Regions from separate parts of the Vibrio syngnathi genome, predicted to be linked through region 1. Evidence: predicted binding sites of a transcription regulator. Region 1 holds the regulator's gene; the other holds the start of a gene.
What was found. Region 1 encodes MetJ, which represses methionine synthesis genes. Its sites were predicted from a motif close to TTAGACNTNTANANGTCTAA; they were not measured.

Region 1 (6,013 bases):
CCAAACGCTCTAACCAGTCGTTACCGTTGTTGGCAATCGCTTCGTCATCAAAACGCTTACCTACAGAAGTCGCATCAATACCTTGGTCATCGAACCAATAGGTTTGGCTATCAACAACCGCAACCAATTCAAAGTTCATTCCACGACGCTTTTCGAGTTCCGCCTTTTGCTCAGCAAACAGGCTCAACCAGCTTGAACCAATGTTGCCCTTACCACACAAAGCAATCGCAACACGCTTCTGCGCTTGGAATAGTTGAGAGTGAATGCCTTTCACTAGGCTTGAGGTTTCACTCTTACGAATCACAGCCACTAAGCTCAATCCTGAGTTCGCTTCTGAGATGAACTCAACTGGCGAGCTCTTGAGCTGCTGATAGAAACCGTAGCAATGGTTCGGGTTCTTAGTCACACCTGCACCCACCGCCGCAATCAGAGAGAAGCCTTCTTTAAGCTTAATTTCCGCTTCAATCGCGTGATCTTGTAGATATTCTAAAGCGCCACCAGCGATCTCTTCTGTGTAAGCAAGACGCAAACAATGTTGATCCGGTTCAAGTTCATAAGCAAGCGGCTCTAGTTGAGCACGCTTAAGACCTTCCAACACTTCGCTTTCTAGACGGTCGAAATCATGTCCATGACCAAACGTCAGTTGCACGATAAGAACTTCATCTAAAGAGGTAATGATTTTTGCACCACGACCGGATGCCAATACACGCTCTATCTGTGTAGAACCCGCCTCTGGCTGATAACTGCAACGTAAGCTCAGATCCATAGCACTTTGAGCGACAGGCTGTAGCGTTCGGCTATGGAGCACTGGAGCCGCCAGACGAGCGAGTTCACTCGCTTCATCAAGGCGAAGCAGAGGCAACAAACACGCATCCGAAACCAAACGAGGGTCAGCGCTGTAGACGCCCGCCACGTCACTCCAAATCGTCACACGTTCAACTTCTGCCAGAGCGCCTATTACGGTTGCTGAGTAATCTGAACCGTTACGACCAAGCAGTACTGTTTCACCTTCGCAGTTCTGAGCCATAAAGCCCGTAATCACCACTCGGCAATGCGTATGCTGAGCCAAAACTTCTTTAATCAGAGGATAAGAACGCGCGCGATCCACTTCGGGTTGAGCACCCGCTTCTGCACGTAAAAAGGCACGCGCATCTTGAGCAACCGCTTGTAAGTCATGTTGGCACAACAAAGCGGCTAACAGACGTGAAGACCAAACCTCACCATGACCCAGTACTTGTGCTTTTTGTGCTTCACTCAAGGGAGCTGTAAGCTCACCCAAAGCAGTAAATTCTTGTTGAATGGTTGCCGTTAATTGCTCAGCAGTTTCACCGTCAAGTAACGATTCAATCAGCTCAAGTTGGAACTGACGAAGGGTTTGCAGGCATTCGTGAGCAATACGGCCGTCTTTATCGAGCGCTTCAACAAACTCAATCAAACGGTTGGTTGTTTTACCCGCAGCTGAAACAACGACTAAATCGGTTGCTGATGAGTACTCTCTAAGAATATTGACCACGCGTTGGTAACACTCGGGGTTCGCTAAACTGCTGCCACCAAATTTATGTAGCTGGCGAAAGATTGCCATTATTAACCCTCCCCTTCAGTGATAAAGCGTTGTGTTTTTTCAAACGCTTGCTTGAGATCGTCGATTAGGTCTTCCGCATCTTCAAGGCCAACAGAAAGGCGCAGTAGTTGTTGAGAAACACCCGCTTCTGCCAATGCTTCTTCGCCCATCGCACGGTGAGTCATCGAAGCTGGGTGGCAAATCAGGCTTTCAACCCCACCCAGTGATTCAGCCAAAGAAAATAGCTCTAACTTATCTACAAAATATTTAAGTGCTTCAAAAGAGCCCGCAAACTCAAAGCTCAGCATGGAACCAAAGCCCAGTTGTTGTTTTTTCGCGATCTCGTGGCCCGGATGTTCAGGAAGGCTTGGGTGGTAAATCGTACCCACCAGATCTTGTTGTTGCAGCGCCGTCAGAATTTCACGTGAACTCTCTTCGTGAACACGCATACGTGCACCTAGCGTACGAATACCACGTAGAGTCATGTAGCTATCAAATGGTGTGCCGGTCGCACCAATACAGTTGCCCCACCATGCTAGCTCTTCAGCGTGCTCTTCAGTTTTAGTCACTACAACGCCACCAATAACATCCGAGTGTCCGTTAATGTATTTGGTGGTTGAGTGGATAACAAAGTCAGCACCCAGCTCTAAAGGCTTTTGGAACACAGGCGTCAAAAACGTGTTGTCGACAGCAACCAGAGCACCCACTTCTTTCGCTTTACGGCAAGTTTCTGCAATATCAACCACACGAACCAGTGGATTCGATGGTGTTTCGATTAAGATCAACTTTGGCTTAAGCGCGATCGCCGCATCCAGTGCCGCTTGATCCGATTGATCAACGAACAGAACTTTGAAGTCACCTTTTAGTGAGCGTGTGTTAAACAGACGATAAGTGCCGCCGTAGCAGTCGTGTGGTGCGATGATAAGATCATCACCACCTAAGAAAGCGGATACCCATAAGTTAAGTGCCGACGTACCGCAGTTAGTCACAACCGCACCTTTGCCCGACTCAAGCTCAAACAGTGCCGTTTCTAATAGACCACGGTTTGGGTTACCAGAGCGGGTATAATCATACTTTGGCACTTCACCAAAAGCGGGAAACCCATAGTTAGTCGAAAGATAAATGGGTGGGACAACAGCATGATGTTGCGTGTCTGACTCGATACCAGTACGTACGGCGATGGTTGCTGGCTTCCGGCTGCTCATAGGTGCTTCCTTACAAATTTTGCGTCTGAGAATCACAGCTGCTTGTCGGCATTTTGCGGCTGTGTTAGATATATGTTATTCACTTTACTTTCATAAACGTGAGACGTCAACACTTCCAGACGTCTATATGTCTTTGCTTATGGCAGTAAATCCCGCTAAAATCACCACTATTAATTTATTCTAACAACTAAAGTGATGAAGGTACGCAATGGCCGACTGGAATGGTGAATACATAAGCCCATATGCTGAGCATGGAAAGAAAAGCGAACAAGTAAAGAAAATTACAGTTTCTATCCCTCTAAAAGTGTTAAAGGTTCTTACTGACGAGCGCACTCGCCGCCAGATTAATAACCTACGCCATGCAACAAACAGTGAGCTACTGTGCGAAGCCTTTCTACATGCGTACACAGGCCAACCACTACCAACGGATGAAGATCTTCGTAAAGACCGTCCCGACGATATTCCTACTGAAGTGAAAAAACTGATGACAGAGATGGGTATCGAGTTCGAAGCGTTTGACGAAGAATAAAAACAACTCAGTCACTGCCTTCATTATTGATTCGCTATAGCTGAACCCTATTTATCACATCACCCACGACACTACTTGTCAGTGCGCTGTGAATGATAAACATAAAAAAACCGACTCCAAATGAGTCGGTTTTTTATTATTCTTTTTCGCTCAATAGAGCAACCGCTATTAAGCTATTAAGCTATTAAGCTATTAAGCTATTAAGCTATTAAGGCATTAAGCCATATAGTTAGCAGGCATCTCAATACGAGCAACGCCAGACTCAACCGCCGCTTCCGCAACTGCTTTTGCTATGCGAGGAAGCAGACGTGGATCCATTGGCTTAGGAATGATGTAACCTTTACCAAATTCCAGTGCAGTCTCGCCCGCAGCTGCCAATACTTCAGCTGGAACTTCTTCTTTCGCTAGTTCACGAATCGCTTTAACCGCCGCTAGCTTCATTTCGTCATTGATTTCGCTCGCACGCACGTCTAGTGCACCACGGAAAATGAATGGGAAACAAAGTACGTTGTTTACTTGGTTAGGGTAATCACTACGGCCTGTACCCATGATTAGGTCAGAACGAACTTCGTGTGCAAGCTCAGGCTTGATCTCTGGATCTGGGTTTGAACATGCAAACACAACCGGCTTATCAGCCATCAGCGTAAGAGCCTTAGCTGGTAGCAGATTAGGACCCGATACACCCAAGAACAGATCAGCGCCTTCGATAACATCTTCAAGCGTGCGCTTGTCGGTGTTATTTGCGAACAGCTCTTTGTATTCATTCAAGTCATCACGACGAGTGTGGATCACACCTTTACGGTCAAGCATGTAGATCTTCTCACGCTGAGCGCCACACTTAATCAGTAGCTCCATACAAGCAACCGCCGCTGCGCCAGCACCTAAACAAACGATCTTACACTCTTCCAGTTTCTTACCTTGAAGCTCAATCGCATTCAGCATACCTGCTGCCGTAACAATCGCAGTACCGTGTTGGTCATCGTGGAATACAGGTACATCACAACGCTCAATCAGGCGACGCTCGATTTCAAAACAGTCTGGTGCTTTGATGTCTTCTAAGTTAATACCGCCAAATGTATCTGCGATATTCGCAACCGTATCAACGAACTCATCGATTGTGCGGTGTTTTACTTCAATATCGATAGAATCTAAACCAGCAAAACGCTTAAACAGTAGCGCTTTACCTTCCATAACCGGTTTAGAAGCAATAGGACCAAGATTGCCTAAGCCAAGAATTGCAGTACCGTTAGAGATAACTGCAACCATGTTGCCTTTACCTGTGTACTTGTAAACGTTATCGACGTTCTGTGCAATCTCGCGAACAGGCTCAGCTACACCTGGGCTGTATGCCAGTGCTAGGTCTTCTGCAGAGTTTGCAGGCTTCGTCAGTTCTACGGCAATTTTGCCTGGAATTGGGAACTCATGATAATCAAGAGCTTGCTGACGGAATTGTTCTTGAGGCGATAACGCTTGAGAGGATTGATCTTGGCGGCTGTCTTCAGACATAGGTGTAGGTTCCTAGGATATTATTATTTGGGGGATCTTGTTCATGTTAATGGATGTACTTCAAAGTTCCTAGGTGGTTGAAGCATCTGTATCATTAAAAAACGAGATTTCACTACTAATAAGACCAGTGGGCAGTTGAAATTACTATCGCCTGCTCAACTTTAGAGCGAATTTCGAGGAAAGAGTGTTGGGATAAGTGATTAAGTAAGATTTACGTCAGTAACCTATTACTTTAACTGACCTAATAATGAAATACGATTCAGTACTTTCTCAAATTTCAGGCAACAAAAAAGGACACCGAAGTGTCCTTTTTATGTCTAAATAGCGAGAATTACTTCTTGCTAGAAAGAGCACCGAAACGCTTGTTGAAGCGATCAACACGGCCGCCTGTATCTACGATACGTTGCTTACCAGTGTAGAACGGGTGACATTTGTCACATACGTCTAGGTGGATTGATTCTTTTGCTAGCGTTGAGTTGAACTCAAACGTGTTACCGCAAGAACAAGTTGCAGAAACTGCTTTGTATTCTGGGTGGATACCAACTTTCATGGGAAAACCTCAATTAGGCCGTGTCGCCATCCGATTCTAAGCCGGACACCACACGTAGTTAAAAAATAAATAAAGACACCGCTGTATCACTAAACCGCGATAAAGCCATACCTTTAAGGCGCAGTATAGTAATGAATCTGTGGGGTAGGATCAACTGATTTGATACATTTTTCACCAATAGCCTCTTTATTTCCTTTGTCACTTTAAGATTTAAGGCTTAAGTGGTCTTCACTGGTTCTACTCTCTGAGCTGGTCCAAACTGCTTCTCGAATTTAACCGCCTTATCCTTTAGACTGTCCGCTCTCGTCAACTCAGATAAAGTCGTCCATTTATGCGCCCAATGATTGCCCGCGTGGCACTGCCGGTTCCACTAGACAAACAGTTCGATTACAAGATTCCTAGCCACCTATTCCCTATAATTGGCGGACGAGTTTCTGTGCCTTTTGGACGACAAACCTTAACAGGTATTGTTACGGCTCTGGTTAACGAATCTGAATTCGAATTAGACAAACTCAAGCCCATTAAAGCCTTACTAGACAACCAACCCGTTTGGCCGGAATCGGTCTACTCACTCTTGGTATGGTGTAGCCAGTTCTATCAGTATCCACTAGGTGAAACCTTGGCCAACGCACTACCAAGCGCCTTACGAAAAGGCAAAGCTG
Region 2 (6,013 bases), 1.1 Mb from region 1:
CAATGATGCCATCAACATTGCGACGTTTAAGAACCTGAAGGTGCTCATTGGCTTTATCTCTATCAAGTTGGCTTTCCATGATCACCACATCGTAATCCGCTCGATACAACTCAGTCAGCATAGTGCTAACGGCTTTGTTTTCAGAGGGAGAGTCCAGACGAGAGATGATCACACCGATGACTTTTTGGCTGCCACCGCGCATAGATTGTGCAGACTTTGAAGGTGTATACCCTGATTCTTGAATTACTCTTTCCACCCTTTCACGGGTTTCAGGTTTCACTTTTGGATCATTGGTCAAAACGCGAGATACGGTAGACTTACCAACACCGGACAGCTTAGCAATATCGAGAATAGTAAGTTTTTTGCTCATAAGAAGTCTGACGTTAAAGGGAAGAAAAAGAAAAAGTGAGGGTGACCCCCCTCACTTAACTGTTTGTAAAACCTAGTCGTTAACTATGACCTACTTTCGGCAGTTTTTATAGATAACACGACCAAGTTCTAGACGAGCGTTGTCGCCTTTCGTATGTAAAGTGACGCTGTTAACCAATTCAGAAGTACCATCATCTAGGATGTATTTCGTACCTGAACCGGCTGCGATTTGCGTTAGGCGATATTCATTTTCAGGTAAACGCAATACCGCTTTTTCATTACCAAGATAAGCGACCTTAAATGAAACATCGGACTCACATTGATAAGTCACGAATTGATCGTCCGATACTGCGCTCTTAGTCTCAGGAGCTGCTGATTTAGAGCATCCGAATAACGCTACAGTACATAGAGATGCTATCAACAATGCTTTCATACTGCGTTCCTCATCTTTATATTGTGAATAACACTTATATCTAAGTGAAAGAGACTTAGTCTCTTAACCTTTTAAGAATGCTGGTACATCTTTAATACTGTCAAGCACGACACTTGCAAGCGCTTCACCTTTTTCAGTGATTGGCTTACCAGTTCTTACCAGTACTTTAGTGCCAACACCCGCCGCCTCTGCAGCCATCATGTCTTCAGCTTTATCGCCGATCATGACCGAGTTAGCCATATCAATCTTCAGAAAGTCACGCGCAGAAATGAACATGCCTGGCTTTGGTTTACGACATTCACAATCTTGTTTGTAGTCACCAACACCGTGCTCAGCGTGGTGCGGGCAGTAATAAATACCATCTAGCTCAACGCCGTTATCAACAAAGTTCCAATCCATCCACTGCGTTAGAGAAAGAAAACGGTCTTCACTAAACATGCCGCGAGCAATACCAGATTGGTTGGTCACTAACACCAATAAATAACCCATATCTTTAAACGCTTTCGCCGCTTCAAACACACCATCGATGTATTCAAAGTCATGTTCATCATGTACGTAGCCGTGATCAACGTTAATCACACCATCACGATCTAAAAAAACAGCAGGTTTAGACAAAATTCAGTTCTCTATCAACTCTCTATTAATCATTAATTATTACACGCTTTATTTGCTTCATCACTATCTATTTAGTTTTGCGTTCGTTAACGATTTGTTTCTAGTTTAACTTCGCAACTCGCGTTTAGCCGTCTAGACGTAAAAATATCTATTGACTTAGATCATAGAACACCATAGCATCATCTGTAAATCGAGTGAGTCATCAATATATTATTCTGTTCTACCTGCACGGGTTTCTCTATGATTAAAGTGAATCAAGTCAACAAGGTTTTCTATCAAGGCACTAAAGAAATCAATGCCTTAATTGATATCAACCTCCACATTCCTCAAGGTCAAATCTTTGGAGTCATCGGCTCTTCAGGTGCAGGCAAAAGTACCCTTATTCGTTGTGTAAACATGTTGGAAGCTCCAACGTCAGGTGAGGTGATTGTTGACGGTATCGACCTAACAAAACTCAGCAAATCAGAACTTAGCGAAGCACGCCGTAACATCGGCATGATATTCCAACACTTCAATCTGCTGTCTTCTCGTACTGTATTTAACAACGTAGCACTGCCTTTAGAGCTTGCTGGTAGAGATAAAGCTGCGATTGAAGCGAAAGTGAGTGAGCTACTTGAGCTTGTCGGCCTATCGGATAAGCGTGATACCTACCCTGCGAACTTAAGTGGCGGTCAAAAGCAGCGTGTCGCTATTGCTCGTGCGCTAGCTTCAGACCCGAAAGTACTACTGTGTGATGAAGCGACCAGTGCTCTGGATCCAGCAACGACTCAATCTATTCTTGAGCTGCTACGTGAAATCAACCGCAAGCTACACATCACGATCCTACTTATTACGCACGAGATGGACGTAGTGAAAAGCATTTGTCACGAAGTCGCGATCATTGGCGGTGGCGAGCTAGTAGAGAAAGGCACAGTTGGCGACATCTTCGCACACCCTAAGACAGAGCTAGCACATCAGTTTATTCGCTCAACGCTAGACCTATCTATCCCTGAAGATTATCAAGCGCGTTTGCAAGAGACTCGTGTTAACAGTAGCTACCCATTAGTGCGTCTTGAGTTTACTGGTGCAACCGTTGATGCTCCACTGATGACGCAAATTGCTCGTAAATTCAATATCGATGTCAGCATCTTAAGCTCTGACCTCGATTACGCCGGCGGCGTGAAGTTCGGCATGATGGTCGCTGAGCTGTTCGGTAATGAAGCAGATGATAATGCTGCTATCCAATTCCTACGCGACAACAATGTAAAAGTAGAGGTGCTTGGTTATGTCCTTTAGTTTCAACGAGATTGCTGACTGGATCAGCCTTAACGGCAACCTTCTACTCGAAGCAACTGGCGAAACGCTTTACATGGTTGCTGTTGCTGGCATCGTTGGTTTCGCTGTCGGTATTCCATTAGGCGTGATTCTACACACCACTAAAAAAGGTGGTCTGTTAGAGAACACCAAACTAAACAAGATTCTTGGTGCCGTTGTGAACGTGGGCCGTTCAGTGCCTTTCTTAGTACTGATGGTAGCGATCATCCCTCTCACTAAAATGCTGATCGGCACCTTCATCGGTACAACCGCAGCGATTGTTCCACTCACCATTGGAGCAATCCCATTCGTGGCTCGACTTATCGAGAGTGCACTACTTGAAGTACCAACAGGTCTAGTGGAAGCAGCTCAGTCAATGGGCGCAACACCAACACAAATCATCAATAAGGTTCTGCTTCCTGAAGCACTGCCGACTATCATCAACTCAGTGACAATTACGCTAGTGACTCTTGTGAGTTACTCGGCAATGGCCGGAACTGTGGGTGGTGGTGGCCTAGGTGATGTCGCGATTCGTTACGGATTTCACCGCTACGATGTGATTATTATGGCTGTGACCGTCGTCATGTTGATTGTGCTGGTACAAATTATTCAATCAATCGGTGATTCATTAGTTCGCCGCGTTGACCACAGATAACGACTTACAGACCAAAATCAAAGTCGTCTGAACCAAATTAAATAGATTTATTAAAAGGAGATTATTATGAAATTTAACCTTAAAGGTTTACTTACTATTGCAGCAGCAGCTTCAGCGCTAGTACTAGCAGGTTGTGGTGATAAAGAAGTCGATACTTCTAAGATCAAAGTTGGCGTAATGGCAGGTGCAGAAGCACAAGTTGCTGAAGTCGCAGCTAAAGTCGCGAAAGAGCAATACGGCCTAGATGTTGAACTGGTCACTTTTACGGATTATGTAACACCTAACGCAGCGCTAGATGATGGTTCTATCGACATCAATGCATTCCAACACACGCCGTACCTAGATCAGCAAGTTGCTGACCGTGGCTACAAACTAACGATCGCTGGTAACACTTTTGTTTACCCTATTGCTGGTTACTCTAAAGAAGTTAAATCGGTAGACGAAATCCAAGATGGTGCTCGTATTGCTGTACCAAACGATCCAACAAACCTAGGTCGTTCTCTACTGCTTCTTGAGCAGCAAGGTCTACTTGAACTTCGTGAAGGTGCAGGTCTTCTAGCTACCGTTCGTGACATCGTTGGTAACCCTAAGAACCTAACGATTGTTGAACTAGACGCAGCTCAACTGCCACGTTCTCTTGATGATGTAACTTTATCTATCATCAACACTACTTACGCGAGCTCTATCAACCTGACTCCACAAAAAGACGGCGTATTCGTTGAAGACAAAGATTCTCCATACGTGAACCTAATCGTTTCTCGAGAAGACAATCTAAATGCAGAAAACGTACAAAACTTCGTTAAAGCATACCAAACTGAAGAAGTATACAACGCAGCTTCTGACATATTCCAAGGTGGCGTAGTTAAAGGTTGGTAATCAGCTAAAATAGTACCTTATAGATACCGAAAGGGGCTGACTCAATGTCAGCCCCTTTTTTAATGATGAAGGTTTGCTAGAAAATAAAGCTTCTCAGGGTTAATCGAAATGAAGTCGATTACTTGAGGTGATCCCAAGAGATATTTGACACCAATCGGCAATCATCACACTTGAAATAGAAAATATCGTGGATTGGTGCATCAAGCAGCCATTCACCACCACATTGCGGGCATTTACGCTCTTTTTCAGCTTTCAGGCTGATCCCACCGACACGATATAAGTAGTAGTAAGTTGGAATCTTAGTCAGAAATTCAATGCGCCCTCTTAAACCCCAACCGCGTTTGAACAGTACGCTTTTGGTATCACTGATCTCGGTCAACGTTGCATGTTCAGCACGGCAACCACCGCCCATTTGTACTTCATCACAGGCTTGCCATTCGGTCTGCCATTTCAGTACGGCTTTATGATCGCCATTGAATGTCGGCGGGTTACGATATAGTGGGATCGGTAACAAGCTATCGCCACTACGCAGTGGTGAACAGGTATGAACAAATGTCGTGTATAACACCTGCCAACTTGGCGTTTCATCTTCGGCTACTTCTTCGGAATTAAGATCTCGGCCAAGCAGACGCATCTTAGGCGCTAATAAACTCGCCGCAGATAAGCGCTCGAAACAGACTTTGACGAAGTCTGAGTGATTACGTGGGTGTAAACTATCTTGCTCAGGGCACACTACGCGAACATAGAATTCACCGTCGCCCATCACGATTGGAAACTCACGACCTAACACTTGTCCATTATAACGAAGTGCATCCATCAAGCCATTAACCGCCTTGTCGACAGCGCTTACCGTTGTGTTATCAAAACACTCAAATTGAAGTTCTAGTACGTACATCTATTTATACCGCTGGTTGTAGCTTTTCTAAAAATTCTGCCAATGTCTCGGCTAGTACATCACGATTTTTGGTACCTAAGCGCTCTAGGATCACGTTACCCGTTAGGTTACAGATAGAGATAACATCCAGTTCAGCATCAGTCGCGGCAATGAAAACCGTTGGTTTTAGCTTTAAACGACGCTGAGTGACTAAGTGACCTAAAATGTTTTCTTGTAGGCATTCGAAGTCTTCATCACTCCAAATCTGTAACAGAGTCAGTTCGTTACCATCGAAGGTCGCGTTCATATCTGCGCTGAATTGTGCGCCGTAGAAAGTTTTGATGTCTTCGTGCAGAGTCAATTCAATTCCGGTTTCAACGTTCGTGAAATCCGCGAATTGCTCACGTGGATAGTGCTTCCACAACACGGCGTCGCCACTCTTTTCTTCTACGCATGGTGATACGATGTCCACCAGCTCCTCATTACGAGGTAAGCTTTGGTGTTGCTGCTGCCACGCGTCAACGTATCGCTGACTGAAAGAAAGTAGTGCGTCTTGAGCGCGTTGAGTCATGAAAATCTCCTAAACACAAAATAATAAATAGAATCCGAGCTCTTTCCGTGCCGATTAAGCGATGACTTAATGACAGGGTAATGGGGATTCAGTAAAATCGACCCCATTCTAATCGAATTTGAAACGAAAGTATGAGCAAATATTCTGACGCAAAAGAGCTAGCGGGTTTAACCCTTGGCCAAAAAACTGAGTACTCTAACCAATACGATGCAAGTTTATTGCAGCCAGTACCTCGTAGCCTTAATCGCGATGATCTTGCGCTAAACGGAGAGCTGCCTTTTGTTGGTCATGATATTTGGACGATGTACGAGCTTTCGTGGCTAAACG

Region 2: a site for MetJ is predicted at 1,542-1,561, ahead of metN (methionine ABC transporter ATP-binding protein MetN). Genes of this name have one in related genera too.

Annotation. Positions count from the first base shown of each region.
Region 1 is NZ_CP017916.1:244,452-250,464, reverse strand. Features, by position in the region: gene K08M4_RS01175 (bifunctional aspartate kinase/homoserine dehydrogenase II) at 1-1,582, opposite strand, end outside; gene K08M4_RS01170 (O-succinylhomoserine (thiol)-lyase) at 1,585-2,766, opposite strand; gene metJ (met regulon transcriptional regulator MetJ) at 2,975-3,295, shown strand; gene K08M4_RS01160 (malic enzyme-like NAD(P)-binding protein) at 3,512-4,801, opposite strand; gene rpmE (50S ribosomal protein L31) at 5,133-5,351, opposite strand; gene priA (primosomal protein N') at 5,683-6,013, shown strand, end outside.
Region 2 is NZ_CP017916.1:2,489,449-2,495,461, forward strand. Features, by position in the region: gene treR (trehalose operon repressor TreR) at 1-370, opposite strand, end outside; gene K08M4_RS11370 (MliC family protein) at 461-802, opposite strand; gene gmhB (D-glycero-beta-D-manno-heptose 1,7-bisphosphate 7-phosphatase) at 866-1,417, opposite strand; gene metN (methionine ABC transporter ATP-binding protein MetN) at 1,658-2,692, shown strand; gene K08M4_RS11385 (methionine ABC transporter permease) at 2,682-3,365, shown strand; gene K08M4_RS11390 (MetQ/NlpA family lipoprotein) at 3,432-4,241, shown strand; gene K08M4_RS11395 (Zn-ribbon-containing protein) at 4,360-5,136, opposite strand; gene syd (SecY-interacting protein) at 5,141-5,686, opposite strand; gene queF (NADPH-dependent 7-cyano-7-deazaguanine reductase QueF) at 5,818-6,013, shown strand, end outside.